Regions from separate parts of the Allobosea sp. LjRoot9 genome, predicted to be linked through region 1. Evidence: predicted binding sites of a transcription regulator. Region 1 holds the regulator's gene; the other holds the start of a gene.
What was found. Region 1 encodes LexA, which represses DNA repair genes until DNA is damaged. Its sites were predicted from a motif close to TGTTCNNNNTGTGTTCNG; they were not measured.
Positions count from the first base shown of each region.

Region 2: a site for LexA is predicted at 4,304-4,321, ahead of ACSQ3P_RS19115 (helicase-related protein). Genes of this name have one in related genera too.

Region 1 is NZ_CAXUPC020000001.1:1,045,476-1,052,899, forward strand. Features, by position in the region: gene ACSQ3P_RS04990 (ComEC/Rec2 family competence protein) at 1-1,624, shown strand, start outside; gene lexA (transcriptional repressor LexA) at 1,618-2,337, opposite strand; gene ACSQ3P_RS05000 (molybdopterin molybdotransferase MoeA) at 2,419-3,630, opposite strand; gene moaC (cyclic pyranopterin monophosphate synthase MoaC) at 3,627-4,112, opposite strand; gene trpC (indole-3-glycerol phosphate synthase TrpC) at 4,109-4,921, opposite strand; gene trpD (anthranilate phosphoribosyltransferase) at 4,929-5,942, opposite strand; gene ACSQ3P_RS05020 (anthranilate synthase component II) at 5,958-6,575, opposite strand; gene ACSQ3P_RS05025 (patatin-like phospholipase family protein) at 6,752-7,424, shown strand, end outside.
Region 2 is NZ_CAXUPC020000004.1:380,101-387,524, reverse strand. Features, by position in the region: gene fdxA (ferredoxin FdxA) at 1-196, opposite strand, end outside; gene ACSQ3P_RS19120 (RNA-binding S4 domain-containing protein) at 374-685, opposite strand; gene ACSQ3P_RS19115 (helicase-related protein) at 854-4,213, opposite strand; gene ACSQ3P_RS19110 (alpha/beta fold hydrolase) at 4,560-5,447, opposite strand; gene ACSQ3P_RS19105 (DUF3108 domain-containing protein) at 5,662-6,504, opposite strand; gene rpmB (50S ribosomal protein L28) at 6,782-7,069, shown strand; gene ACSQ3P_RS19095 (esterase-like activity of phytase family protein) at 7,248-7,424, opposite strand, start outside.

The sequences.
Region 1 (7,424 bases):
CTTTCGCGGCATCGGCGCGGTCGGCAACATCCCCGGCAAGATCATGCTGACACCGGCGCCAGGCCCGCCTCCGCCCGAACTCGCGAGAGCCGTGCTGATCGACCGCGCCCGCAACGCCCTGACCGCCCGCATCGCCAGCGTCGGGGGCGGGCAGGCCGGCGCGATGGCGGCGGCACTGGTGACCGGCAAGCGCGGCCTGATCACGGAAACGACCAATGCCGATCTGCGCGCGGCTGGCATCTACCACATCGTCTCGATTTCGGGCCTGCACATGGTGCTCGCCGCCGGCACGATCCTCTGGCTTGTGCGGGCGCTGCTGGCGCTCTCGCAGACGCTGGCCTTGCACTGGCCGATCAAGAAGATCGCCGCCGTTGCCGCCATGATCGGAGCAACCGCCTATTGCGTCTTCTCCGGCTCCGATGTCGCAACCGTCAGGTCATTGATCATGACGCTGGTGATGCTCGGCGCAATCCTGATCGACCGCCCGGCGCTGAGCATGCGCAACCTTGCCTTGGCAGCGATCATCGTCTTGCTGCGCGAGCCCGAGGCGCTGCTCGGGCCGAGCTTCCAGATGTCATTCGGGGCGGTAGCGGCGCTGATCGCCTTTGCCGAGCGCTGGGAGGAACGCAATCAGACCGCGCCGCCATCGCCATGGCCCTGGCCGCTGCGCCCACTCTGGATCGCCGCCAGCGGCACCGTCATCACAACCCTGCTGGCGACGGCGGCGACGGCCCCGTTCGGCGCCTATCATTTCCAGACCTTCAATCCGTTCGGGCTGCTCGGCAATGCGCTCGCCTTGCCCTTCGTCTCGCTGTTCGTCATGCCGGCTGCGGTGTTCGGAGTGCTGGCCTACCCCTTCGGCCTCGATTGGCCGGCCTGGTGGCTGATGGGCGCCGCCTCCGAGGTGGTGCTGCGGCTGGCCCACTGGGTCGCGGCGATCGACCACTCGACGCTGATCATTCCCGCCTTCGGCGAGGCCGCGCTGGTCTGCCTTGCGATGACACTGCTCTGGCTGACGCTGTGGAGCACGAAGCTTCGGCTGCTCGCCATCCTGCCGCTGGTGATGGGCGTCACGGTCGCGGCCAAGCCGGACCGGCCGGATATCGTGGTCGAACGCGACGGTTCCGGCCTCGTCGTGCGCGGAGCCGACGACCGTTTCATTCTGGCCGGCCGGCCAAGCAGCTTCGTGCTGCAACAATGGCTCGTCGCCGATGGCGATGGGCGGCAGCCCACGGATGCGAGCCTGCGCAAGAATGCGGCTTGCGATACGCAAGGCTGTGTCGTTACCGCTCGCAATGGTCGCCGGATCGCCTATGCGAAAGACCGGCTCGCCGTCATCGAGGATTGCCTGCGCGCCGACCTCGTCGTCACGCCGATACCCTGGTCGGCTCCCTGCGCAGCGAAGCTGGTCGACCGGACGGCCCTGAACCGCGACGGCGCGACCTCCCTCATCGGCACTGCAGGCGGCTGGCGTATCGTCCAGGCAGAACGGCAGGATGCCGATCGCCCCTGGATACGCAAGCGCGCGGCGACAAGCACAAGGCCCGCGCAGCAGCCTCCTGCGCGGCAGCCGGAGAGGAGCGATACGGGCGATGTGGCAGCCGAGCCCGACCGGCTTCAGTAGCGCCGCATCAGATTGACCAACCGACCCTGGATCTTGACCCGATCGGGGCCGAGCACACGGGTTTCATAAGCCGGGTTTGCGGCTTCAAGCGCGATTGACGAGCCGCGTTTGCGCAGGCGCTTCAGCGTCGCCTCTTCGTCATCGATCAGCGCCACGATGATGTCGCCGGTATTGGCGGTGTCCTGCCGGCGGATGACGACGGTGTCGCCGTCGAGAATGCCGGCCTCGACCATCGAATCGCCGCGCACCTCAAGCGCGAAATGCTCGCCGGCGCCGAGCATGTCCGCCGGCAGCGCCACACTGTGGCTGCGGCTCTGGATCGCCGAGATCGGCGTGCCGGCGGCGATCCGCCCCATCACCGGGATTGCGATCGTGGCACGCGCCTCCTCTTCGGGACCAGGGGCCGGGCGCGCCTTGCCGAGGCCGCCGCCCTGGCCGAGGCCACCTTGCACGATGGAGGGGCTGAAACGCGGGCGCGCGCCTTGTGGCATGCCGACGCCATCGGGAAGCTTGATCACCTCCAATGCGCGGGCGCGATTGGGCAGCCGGCGAATGAAGCCTCGCTCCTCCAACGCCATGATCAGGCGATGAATGCCGGATTTCGAGCGGAGATCGAGCGCGTCCTTCATTTCGTCGAAGGAGGGCGGCACGCCGCTTTCACGCAGGCGTTCCTGGATGAAGCGGAGCAATTCGAATTGTTTGCGTGTCAGCATGGTCCCCGCCAGCGCCCGCGGCGCGAATTCGAAACAAATCACGAACATCATACACGTTCGTGTTGTGTTCCGCAAGCTAACCTAGCGGAGGCGGATGATCCGGCAGGGTGCGCCTTCTTTTGCCGGCTCTGCATGGGCCGGGCGAATGACCAGCGCCCGAGCGCGCGCCAGATTGCCCAGCATCGAGGAATCCTGCTTGGCGAAGGGGCTGGCGAGCCAGCCGGCCTCGATGTGCTGAAGATCGGCGCGCAGATAATCTTCACGCTCATCATTAGCCGGCATATCAATTCCGAGGATCGCCGGTTCGCTGCGGTCGCGCGCGGGATCGGGCATGCCGAGCAGCGCCTCGATCAGCGGCGCCACGAACAGATGCCCGCAGACGATCGACGAGACCGGGTTGCCGGGTAGGCCGACGGCGACCATGGCTCCAAGCCGCCCCATCATCATCGGCTTGCCCGGCCGCATCGCGATCTTCCAGAAGCCGAGCTCCATGCCCTGGCGCTTCAAGGCCTCCTGTACGAGGTCATGCGCTCCGACCGAGGCGCCGCCGAGCGTGATCAGCACGTCAGCGCCGGCGGCTCGCGCCCGCTCGATCTTGGCGGCGAGATCGGGATGATTATCGCGTGCAATGCCGAGATCGAAGGCTGTTCCGCCGATCTCCTCGACGATCGCCGCCAGGGAATAGCTGTTCGAAGCGACGATCTGGTCGGGGCCGACTGTTTCGCCCGGCAGGACGAGTTCGTCCCCGGTCGCCAGGATCGCGACCAGGGGCTTGCGCCGAACCGGCAGGGTAGGGTGTCCGGCTGCAGCCGCGAGGCCGAGCGCGGCACTGTCGAGCCGGCGTCCCGCCGGGAGGAGGACATCGCCTTCCCGGAAATCGAGGCCGGCCGGGCGGACGAAACGCCCCGGCTGGGCGCCTTCGCGGACGCGGATGACCGTGCCGCCGACGCCATCGGCATTCTCCTGGATCAGGATCGTATCGGCACCATCGGGCATAGGCGCGCCGGTGAAGATGCGAATCGCCTCGCCGGGGCCGACCGTTCCTGCAAAGGCGCGCCCGGCCGCCGATTCGCCGATGACGCGCAGTTCATTTGCCGGCGCAAGATCCGCGGCGCGGGCTGCGTAGCCGTCCATGGCCGAATTGGCGAAAGGCGGCTGTGTCCTGAGCGCGACGATGTCGGCGCCCAGCACGCGCCCGGCGCAGGAGGCCAGCGGAACGATCTCGACGGATGTCGGCCCAGGAACGCTGTCGAGCAGCGCCTGCAGCGCGACCTTGACCGGGGTCAGGCTCATGCCGGCTGCTCCGCCTCGTAGACGCCAGATTTCCCGCCGGATTTATGCACCAGCCGGATGCCCTCGATATGCATCGCGCGATCGACCGCCTTGACCATGTCGTAGACCGTGAGACAGGCGACGCTGACGGCGGTGAGCGCTTCCATCTCGACGCCGGTCTGGCCCTTCATCTTCACCTCGACGCGCACGCGAACGCCGGGCAATGCTTCGTCGATCGTGAGATCGACGGCGATCTTGCTGATCAGCAGCGGGTGGCAAAGCGGAATCAGTTCATGCGTGCGCTTGGCCGCCATGATGCCGGCAAGCCTTGCGGTGCCGAGCACGTCGCCCTTCTTCGCATCGCCGCGCCGCACGATGTCGAGCGTGGCTGCCTGCATCACCACATTGCCCTCGGCGATGGCGATACGCGTCGTCTCGGCTTTGTCGCCGACATCCACCATATGCGCCTGGCCCTGCGCATCGAGGTGGCTGAGGCCGGTCACGCCGCGGCCTCCTTGCCTGGACCTGCAAGCAGAGCGCGCGTCGCCTGTGCCACATCCGCCTGGCGCATCAGGCTCTCGCCGACCAGGAAGGTTTCGACACCGACGCGCCGCAGCCTGGCGATATCGGCGGGGCTGAAGACACCGCTTTCACCGACGATGATCCGGTCATCGGGAATGCGCGGCGCCAGGCGTTCGGTGACGGCGAGATCGACATGGAAGCTACGCAGATCGCGGTTGTTGATGCCGAGCAGGCGGCTGTCGATCTCTAGCGCACGATTGAGCTCGGCCTCGTCATGAACCTCGACGAGAACGTCCATGCCGAGGCCCTGCGCCGTGGCGTTGAGCTCGCGCGCCGTGGCGTCGTCGACGCCGGCCATGATGATCAGGATGCAATCGGCACCCCAGGCCCGCGCCTCGAACACCTGATAGGCGTCGTAGAGGAAGTCCTTGCGCAGCGCCGGCAGGCCGGAGGCCTCGCGCGCTTGCGTCAGGAATTCGGGCCGACCCTGGAACGACGGTGCGTCGGTCAGCACCGAGAGGCAGGCGGCTCCGCCTGCCGCATAAGCCTTCGCGAGGGAGGGTGGATCGAAATCCTCCCGGATCAGCCCCTTTGACGGGCTCGCCTTCTTGATCTCCGCGATCAATGCCGACTGGCCCGTGGCATGCTTCGCCGCGAGCGCAGCGGCAAAGCCGCGTACCGGCGAGGCGGCCAGTGCCAGTCGCTCGATCTCGGCTTGCGGGATCGCGGCCTTGGCGGCAGCGATCTCCTGGCGCTTATAGGCCTCGATCTTCGCGAGAATATCGGTCATCGCCGCCTCACGCGTTCGAGCTGACGATCAAAGCATCGAGCCGGGCCTTGGCGCGACCGCTGTCGAGCGCGGCGAAAGCCTGGGCCAGCCCGTCGCGCAGATCGCCCGCCTTGCCGGCAACGACGAGCGCAGCCGCTGCATTGAAGGCCGCGATATCGCGAAAGGCGGTCTTCTGCCCATCGAGCACGGCGCGCAGCGCGGCCGCATTCTGTTCCGGCTCGCCGCCGCGCAGATCCGCAGGTTTCGCCAGCGCAAGCCCGACATCGCCCGGGTTGATCGTAAAGCTCTCGATCTTGCCGCCTTCGAGCGAGACGACCCGCGTCGGTCCGGTCGTGGTGATCTCGTCCAGACCGTCGGAGCCGTGCACGGCCCAGATCCGCTGCGAGCCGAGCGAGGCCAGAACCTTCACCATCGGCTCCAGCCAGGTCTCGGAAAAGGCGCCGACGAGCTGCCTGGTCACGCCGGCCGGATTCGACAGGGGGCCGAGCAGGTTGAAGATCGTGCGGGTGCCGAGTTCGGTGCGCACCGGCGCAACATGGCGCATCGAGGCGTGGTGCGTCGGCGCGAACATGAAACCGAGGCCGGCCTCCTTGATGCAGCGCTCCGTCGCCGCCGCGTCGAGCCCGACCCTGACGCCGAGCGCCATCAGCACGTCGGCAGCGCCCGAGCGCGAGGAGGCGGCGCGGTTGCCGTGCTTGGCGACAGGCACACCACAGGCGGCCGTGATGATCGCAGCCAGCGTCGAGACATTGTAGGAGCCCGACGAATCGCCACCGGTGCCGACGATGTCGATGGCATCAACCGGAGCCTGGACCTTGACCATCTTGCCGCGCATGGCGGCGACAGCCCCGGTGATCTCCTCTGTGGTCTCGCCGCGCACGCGCAACGCCATCAGAAAGGCGGCGGCCTGGGCGTTGGTGACCTCGCCCGAGAGGATGGTGTCGAAGGCGTCTTTGGCCTCGTCGCGCGAAAGCGTAGCTCCGGTCGCGACCTTGGCGATGAAGGGTTTGAAGTCGTCCATGTGAACTCTGCGAAATCAGGCGGTCTGGGGCAGGGCGGCGGAGCGGTGCTGCTGCGACCATCGCTCGGAGCTCTCGAGGAAATTGCGCAGGATCGTCGCGCCATGCTCGGAGGCGATGCTCTCGGGGTGGAACTGCACGCCCTGCACGGGAAATTCGCGATGCGACAGCGCCATGATCAACCCGTCATCGCTCTCCGCCTCGATATCGAGTGCTGCGGGGCAGGTTTGGCGGGAGACGACGAGCGAATGGTAGCGCGTCGCCTGGATCGGCCCGTTGATGCCACGGAACATGCCGCGCGACTGATGCCGGATCGCCGAGATCTTGCCGTGCATCGGCAGGGGCGCCCGCACGACTTCGCCGCCGAAGACCTGGCCGATCGCCTGCAAACCCAGGCAGACGCCGAAGATCGGCCTGGTTCCAGCGCCCTCGCGCACGAGGTCAAGGCAGATGCCGGCCTCGTTGGGCGTGCAGGGACCGGGCGACAGCACGATCGCGTCGTAATCGTCGGACAACGCCTCGGTGACCGTGACCGCATCGTTGCGGCGCACGACGACGTCAGCCCCCAGCCCGCCGATCAGGTGGACAAGGTTCCAAGTGAAGCTGTCGTAGTTGTCGATCAGCAGGATGCGCATCGGTTCAAGGCTCAAGTTAAGGCGCAAGGTCATGCACGGTCGAGGGCAGGGCGGTCAAGTTGCAGCGCGGTCGAACGCCATTGCGCGGCAAGGGTATCGCCGAGCATGATGCGCTTCTGGTGAGTGCTCGAGGGCGGTGCGTGGCGTTCAATCGATATATCGGCCGATATATTGGCATGGTGACGGCCGCGCTGTTGCTGGCCGGCTGCAACACCGGCGAGCGGCCTCAGGCCTTGCCCTATGAAGGGCTCGCAACGGCCGAACTCACCGGCTACGGCGCGATCCGCTTCTGGGCCGACGCGGTCGACGCGCAGACGAAGACCTATCTCGACATTCAGTACCGCCAGATCGCGAGGTCGGGCTGCGAGCCTTGCCAGAGATCGGCGTCCTTCCTGGCGATCTCTGGCGGCAGCGCCGACGGCGCCTATGGCGCGGGTTTTCTCAAGGGCTGGAGCGCGCGCGGCGATCGCCCGCAATTCGAGGTCGTCACCGGCGTCAGCACCGGTTCGCTCGCCGCGCCTTTTGCCTTCCTCGGCCCTGCGCATGATGCCGAACTCGAGGAGATCTACACCCGCTATGGCGACAAGGACCTCTTCAACGACAAGGGCGTGATCGGCCTCGTCGGCGAATCGCTCTACGACACCGCGCCGCTGCGTCGCCTGATCGAGCGCTATGCCAGCGACGATCTGCTCGACGCCATCGCGGTCGAGCATCGCAAGGGCCGCCGCCTGCTGGTGCAGACCACCAATCTCGACGCCCAGCGTCCGGTGATCTGGGATATGGGCGCGATTGCGGCCAGCGGCCAGGCGAGCCGCCGCCGGCTCTTCGTCGACATCCTGCTGGCTTCGG
Region 2 (7,424 bases), on a different contig from region 1:
AGCTTTCGAGGCCCGGCTCGGTGTCGGGCTTGATCGCCTCGGCCGGGCATTCCGGCTCGCAGACACCGCAATCGATGCACTCGTCGGGATGAATGACGAGCATGTTCTCGCCTTCATAGAAGCAGTCGACCGGACAGACCTCGACGCAATCCATGTACTTGCACTTGATGCAGTTCTCGGTGACCACATAGGTCATGTCGTCCGTCCTTCTTCGTCCGCGCGCGGCCGCCTCATAAAGCGCCGAAGGGCGCGGGTTTCAAGGCCGTTTTCAGCCCATTCGGCAGCAGGAACTTCTTTCCGAAGCACCATCCGGAGATGGAAATTCCCAATGCCGGCTCAACCGCATTCATATGTACACAAATGAATATTCAGCTTAACCGTCCGACTTCCCCTCGGCAAGCGACGGATCGTCGCGCGCCGCGCCGTTCAACGGCTCGTAGAGCAGCCGCGCCTCCTCGTAAGGACCGCGCCGCATGCCCAGCTCCAGCACCCGCACGACGAGCGTGGCATGCGGCAGGGCCAGGGTCAGCACGTCGCCAAGCTTGAGCCCATGCGCGGCGTTCTCGATCCTGCGCCCCTCGACCCTGACATGCCCATCCTCGACCAGACGCACCGCGACGGGGCGCGTCCTGGCGAAACGCGCGAACCAGAGCCATTTGTCGAGGCGTTGCCGATCCTGCCGCAAGGGCCGCCTTTCCGTTCAGCGTCGTGATCTCAGAGTATGTCCGCGTTTCTCCGAACCGCGGACATACTCTACCTCCTTGTTTTATCGCATTGTCTCCGCGCAAACGCTTCGCATTTGTCGCGAGGGAACCGGTGTCCACTTCGCGCGAAAATGCTCAGCATCGCCCGCTCAGGTCTTGCGCCCCTCGAGCTGGGCCTTGAGCGCGGCAAGCTTGGCGAAGGGCGAATCCGGATCCGGCTCGCGCTCGGCCGGCCGCGGGCGCTGCGGCTGCTGGAAACGCTCGCCACCGCGATCCTCGCGGCGCGGCCCGCCCGGCCGCTGATCGCGCTTGAACTCGGGCCGCGGACCGCGCCCCTGCTCGGGACGCCCGCCGCGTGGCGGCTGCCCCTGGCGCGGCGCATCGTCGCGCCGTGGTCCCCGCTCCGGGCGCGGCGCAGCAGGTGCGGCTTCCGCACCTGCGGCCGTTGCCGCTGCCGGGCGATCCTGCCCACCCTCGCGCCGCCTGTCGTCGGGCCGCCCGCCGCGGTTGGGCCTGTCGCCGCGACGACCGCCCGGCTGGCGTTCGCCGGGGGCGCCGTCGCGCGGGGCGCCACGGCCAGCCTGCTCGGGCCTGCGCCCGCCCTGATGACGATGCGGCCGCCAGACCTCGATCAGTTCCGGCTCGGCTGGCGCGGGCGTTGCAGTCGCAGCCACCTCGGTCGCCTCGACAGCCTCGCTGGCCTCGGCAGCAGCGTCCACCAGGGCCGGCGCAGCCGTCTCCTCGGCAGTAGCGTCCACCGGTGCCGGCGCGGCCGGCTCCTCGGCGGCAGCCGGCAAGGCCGACATCAGATCGGCGGGAACGGCGACGGGCTCCGGCTCGGGAGCGACAGCCGCCTCGAGTTCCGCCGGGACCGGCGCAACGGCCTCCGTCACCTCGGATACGGACGCCACCTTTCCGGCGACAGAAGCGGGCTCGTCGGAGACCACGCCCTCCGCCGGTTGCTCGGCGGCCTCAGTGGCAACGACAGCCTCATCGACCTTGACCGGCTCCACTTTCGCCGGGGGCGCAGCCAACGGCACGGTGATGGCTGGGCCTGGACGCTTGACCGAGACATAGCCAAGCGAGCGCAGGATCGAGGCGAAATCCTCGCCGGCGCAGCCGACGAGCGAGGTCATCGCGCCGGTGGCGACGAAACCGTCCTGATCGGCGGCGCCAGTCGGCGGCGTGCCTTGGGTAAGGCCCGGACGATAGGCGATCGCCGGCCGGATCAGATCGGCCAGGCGCTCCAGGATATCGACGCGCACGGCGCGCTCGCCGCAGACGCGATAGCCGGCAGCGCGATAGAGCCCCTTGGGAACCGCCTTGTCGACCGCAAACGAGGTCCGGCCCGAGGCCGCCAGATGAGCGATGTCGTCGAGCCCGCTCATCTCCGGCGAGCCGTGCTTCAGGGCCCAGAGCTGGGCCGCGAGCGCCCGCGGTGCCGGCTTCAGCAGCGCCGGCACATAGAGATGGAACGCGCCGAAACGGATGCCGAGCTGGCGCAGGGCGGCACGGCCCTCCTGGTCGAGCGCCTTCATCTCCTCGCCGACCTTGGTGCGCTCGAGCACGCCGAGCGATTCGGCGACCTGGTAAGCGATGCCGCGCGCGATGCCGGTCAGCGTCGTCGCCTCCTCCAGCAGCAGCAGCGCACCGAGCAGGCGGGTGACGTGATTCTTCAGCCAGAGCGTCAGGCGCGTCTCGACCTGCTGGCGCGCCGGCCCCGTCAGATGTTCCTCGACCAACAGGCGCAGGCGCGGCTCGATCGCCTTCTCGCCCGCGACCAGGCGCGCCACCGGCTCACCGACCCAGCGCAGCAAACCGTCATGCGACAACACGAAAGCATCGTCGCCGGCCAGAACGACGCGCGCGGCGCGCGCTTCGATCTCGCTGGCAAGCGCCTTCATCGCAGCCATATTCAGGGCTTTCGCCTCCGGCCCGCCGGCCTTCGGGTCCGCCGTGAAGCGAAACCCCTGCAGCATTCCGACGTGCTGGCCCTCGACGAGCACATCGCCCGCCGTGGTGACCTCAGCCTCCAACATGGTATTCTCCCGCAAACGACGCATCAGCACACTCGTGCGCCGATCCACAAAACGGCTGGCAAGCCTCTCGTGCAAAGCGTCCGACAGCTTGTCCTCTACAAGACGCGCCACCCCCTGCCAATGCTCAGGATCAGGCAACCAGTCGGGACGGTTGGCGACGAAGGTCCAGGTTCGCACCTGCGCGATGCGGGCCGACAGCGTGTCGATCTCGCCATCCGTGCGATCAAGCGCCGAAAGCTGGGCGTGATACCAGTCGATATCAAGCCGGCCATGGCGCATCAGGCGCAGATAAAGCGTCGTCGCGAGGTCCGCGTGCTGCATCGGCGCGATCTTGCGATAATCGGGCAGGCCGCAAACCTCCCAGAGCCGCTCGACCGCAGGACGCCCCTGCGCCAGCGCCTTGACGTCGGGGTCTTTCGCCAGGATTTCCAGCGTCGTCATGTCCTCCGCGATCAGCGCCCGCGTCAGCCCCGGCTCGGAAGGCTGCATGTTGAGGCTGTCGAGCAAACTCTCGATCGAACGCTGGTCGAGATCGGTGTTGCGCCATTGCAACTGCCGAACCGGTTCGAAGCGATGGTTCTCGATCGCATCGACGAGATCGGCCTCGAAGGGCGGGCAACGTCCGCTGGTGCCGAAGGTGCCGTCGCGCAGATGCCGCCCCGCCCGCCCCGCGATCTGGCCGAACTCGGCCGGGTTGAGCTTGCGGAAATGATGGCCGTCGAACTTCTTGTCCGCCGCGAAGGCGATATGGTCGACATCGAGATTGAGCCCCATGCCGATCGCGTCGGTCGCGACGAGATAGTCGACATCGCCGGACTGGTAGATCTCGACCTGCGCATTGCGTGTCCGCGGCGACAAGGCGCCCAGCACCACCGCCGCCCCGCCCTTCTGCCGGCGGATCAGCTCGGCGATGGCGTAGACCTCCTCGACCGAGAAGGCGACGATGGCCGAGCGCGGCGGCAGCCTTGTGATCTTGCGATCGCCGGCGAAGAGCAATTGCGACAGGCGCGGGCGCGTGACGACGTTGACGCCGGGGATGAGCTGCTCGATCAGCGGCTTCATCGTGCCGGCCCCGATCAGCATGGTCTCGGCCCGGCCGCGCCGGTTCATCAGCCGGTCGGTGAAGACATGGCCGCGATCGAGATCGGCGGCGAGCTGGATCTCGTCGATCGCGACGAAATCGACCGCGAGATCGCGCGGCATCGCTTCAACCGTGCAGACCCAGAAGCGCGGCCGCTCCGGCTTGATCTTCTCCTCGCCGGTGACGAGCGCGACAGCGTCAGCGCCGACCTTCTCGACCACGCGGCTATAGACCTCGCGCGCCAACAGCCGGAGCGGCAGGCCGATCATGCCTGTCGGATGCGCCACCATCCGCTCGATCGCGAGATGCGTCTTGCCGGTGTTGGTGGGGCCGAGAACCGCCGTGACGCCGTTTGCACGGACGGAGCGAGGCAAGGGACGAGCTGAAATCAAAACGCGACCGATCGTGACCGCCCGCCCTAGCCGCCCGGCACGCGACTGCGCCGGGTAGCCTCAGGGCGACGACGAGGCATCAGGGGATAGAACAAGTCCTGAACGAAGCAAGCCCGAATCGCTGACTCGGCCTGAATCCGGTTTCGTTCCCGGCAAGATATCGCGGCTCTGGTAAACGCGACCACCCAATCTGGAATCGAACCACCGGCATCATCCATCCTCTCGCGCGCCCGATGCGGCCCAGGGCCGCATCGCGCCTTCGCCTATTTAAGGCTTTCCCGCGCCGAAACGAGAGGGCGCCTCCACGATGGTCTAGATCGCCGGCGCATTCAGCATGTCGTGATCAGCCGAAGACGTCGACGAACACCTGCGCCGCCTCGTCGGGCGCCTCGACATGCACGAAATGCCCGGCGCTCTCGCAGAAGGTGACCTTGGCCTCGTCGAAATGCTCCGGCACGAAAGCCGCCCATTCCGATTTCAGGATCGGGTCATGCCGGCCCCAATGCACCCGCGTCGGCTGGTGGATCCGCACGGATGGCGGCGCGTGGCCGTCGATCGCCGCCAGCCGCAGCGCGTTCTGGCTGCGATACCAGTCGAACCCGCCGCGCAGATTGCCGGGCTTCATGAAATTATCGACCCAGAGCTCGAAGGCCGGCTCGAAGGCATCCTTGCGATGGCACCAATGCGTCAGGAAATGCCCGAGATAGAGCGAGCAGGCCTTGCGGCTCGAACCCACCAGCGCCTCGGCCAGGTTGAGCTGCTGGAACGCCTGGTACCAGACCTCGTTGACGTGCCCGTCATGGACCCAGCGCCCACCGACGCTCGCTGTCGGGCAATTGAAGAACAGCAGCCGCTCGACCGCCTGTGGATGCCGGCGCGCCAGCGCCTGCGCTGCATAGGCCCCGACATCATGGCCGACGACGCCGACCGAATCGAGATCCAGCGCATGCAGCAGCGCAGCCATGTCGTCGGCATGGCAGTTGGCGCCGACATCGCTACGCGGCCCCACCGTCTTAGCGCTATCGCCAAAACCGCGCAGGTCGGGCGCGATCAATCGAAATTCGCCATGCAGGCGATTGATCAGCGGCAACCAGGTCGCCCAGAACTCCGGCCAACCATGCAGCAGCAGGACAGGCGGGCCATCGCCGATCTCGGCGATATGCAGCATGGTATCGCGAACGGCGAGCTGGCGATGGCGCAGGCCCGGCGGAGCGGTGAAGTCGCTGGTCATGGCGTCTTTCTGGCGCAGGCAGTGGCGTCAGGGTAATGCCGGCTCCGTCGCCGCCGCAATCGGCTGCGGAGCATGACGCCCTTGCGGCGGCGGTTCTCCACAGGCGGCTGGAGCGCGTTCGCCCGAACGCAGCGCGCCTCGATCCGTATTCAAAAAGTTACAGCAGGATCGACGCGAAAAACCGGTTCCCGCTTTTTCGCATCCCGCTCTGGCGTCAATTTCCGGCAGTGCTTGCCGTCACGCCCGGATCGACCCTGAAGCTCGAGGCTTCGACCACGGCGGTGCCGATCATCGTCTTCACCGAAATGCGCACCGGGACCATCACATTCGTCCCCGCCACCGGCGCAAGCCAGACGCTGATGTCCTTGTTCTCGGCCATGAACTTGGTGCTGGGCCGCAGCGCCCTATGGCCGGCGATCGGCACATAGCGCACCTGGCAGACCGCGACCGGGCCGCCATAACCGTCCAGCTTGACCTCCCGGGAGCCGGCATAGCTCATCTTGATGTCATAGCGGGCCGCACCGTCGAAGATCGGCAGCGTGCGATTGCAGGCACTCGCGCTGCCGCCCTTGCCGTCGACAGGCATCAGGAAAGCGCTGAGCGGATCCAGGATATTGCGCTTGTGGCTGTCCGCCAGGGGTACGCGGTCCGGCTTGAAGTCGATCGGCGGAACGATCTCGATCGCCTGGACATTGCCACCCCCGAGCGCCATGCGCACAGTCCGGCTCTCGCTGGAGCTGGCGGAGCTGATCGCGAAGGTCGCTGCCATCGGCTTGCCGGCGCTCATATTGCCGGTCGCCGCGCCCGAGCCGCGCCCGCCGGTGAAGCCGCCGACCAATCCGGTCAGCTTCGCCACGATGTCGAGCTTGTAGCCGCCGGAATCGACGCCGCCGCTGAGATTCGCCGTACCGAGCGTCAGCCCCAGCAGCGAGACCTGGTATTTCGCGTCGAGTGAAGCGGCCTGCGCCGGCAGGCTGGTCGCCGCCAGCATCGCGACAAAAGACAACCTGGCGACGAAGGATAACCCGGCCAGGGACGGCGCGATGGCGGGTTTCATCCGTTTCCTCCGAAGCTTGGGGTATGATTTGCAATGCACTGCGAATCGGTCTGAATCGTGACCTGTTTCGCGGCATTTGGCGAGCCGCGCGCCAGTCCGGTGTCTCGCTAGCGCTGATATCGGCAACAGCGCACTGACGCCGACGAGTTCTCCTTGACGCCGCCGCCCACCTTGGCTATGGAACCGCGACTTCAATTTGACTTCCGGTGCTCATGTCCGGCACGTCGCGTGTCGGCATTTTTATTTGAGCGAACCGGTTGCAGCAAGGAACGATGACATGGCCCGCCGTTGCGAACTGACCGGGAAAGGTACCCTGACCGGGCACCTCGTCAGCCACTCGAACCGCAAGACCAAGACGGTTTTCCGTCCCAACCTCGTGCAGGTCACGCTGCAGTCGGATGCGCTGGGCCGTTCGGTTCGCCTGCGCGTCTCGGCCAATGCCCTGCGCACGGTCGACCATCGCGGCGGCCTCGACGCCTTCCTGGTCAAGGCTCCGGCCGCCGACCTTTCGGCTGGCGCCCTGACCCTGAAGCGCGACATCGAGAAGAAGCTCGCCACCGCCTGAGCGATCGAGTTCTTCACGATTGAATGAAGCGGCCGCGAGGCCGCTTTTTTCGTTTGGGCCGGGCCCCACCGTCATGGTCGACCTTGTGTCGACCATCCACGTCTTCGCTGTTCGAGGGCCGTGTCCAAGACGTGGATGCTCGCCACAAGGGCGAGCATGACGGCCTGTGCATCCCCCCTCAAACCAACTCGAATTCCAGCAGGATCGTCCGCTGCAGGAACGAGAAATTATCGTCCGAGATCAGGGTCAGGATCGTCCGCCCTTGCTCCAGATGGACGGACAATCCCTCCATATTATCGATCTCCTGGCCGAGATCGGCCTCGATCAGATAGGGTCCATCGAGCAGCGCACCTGG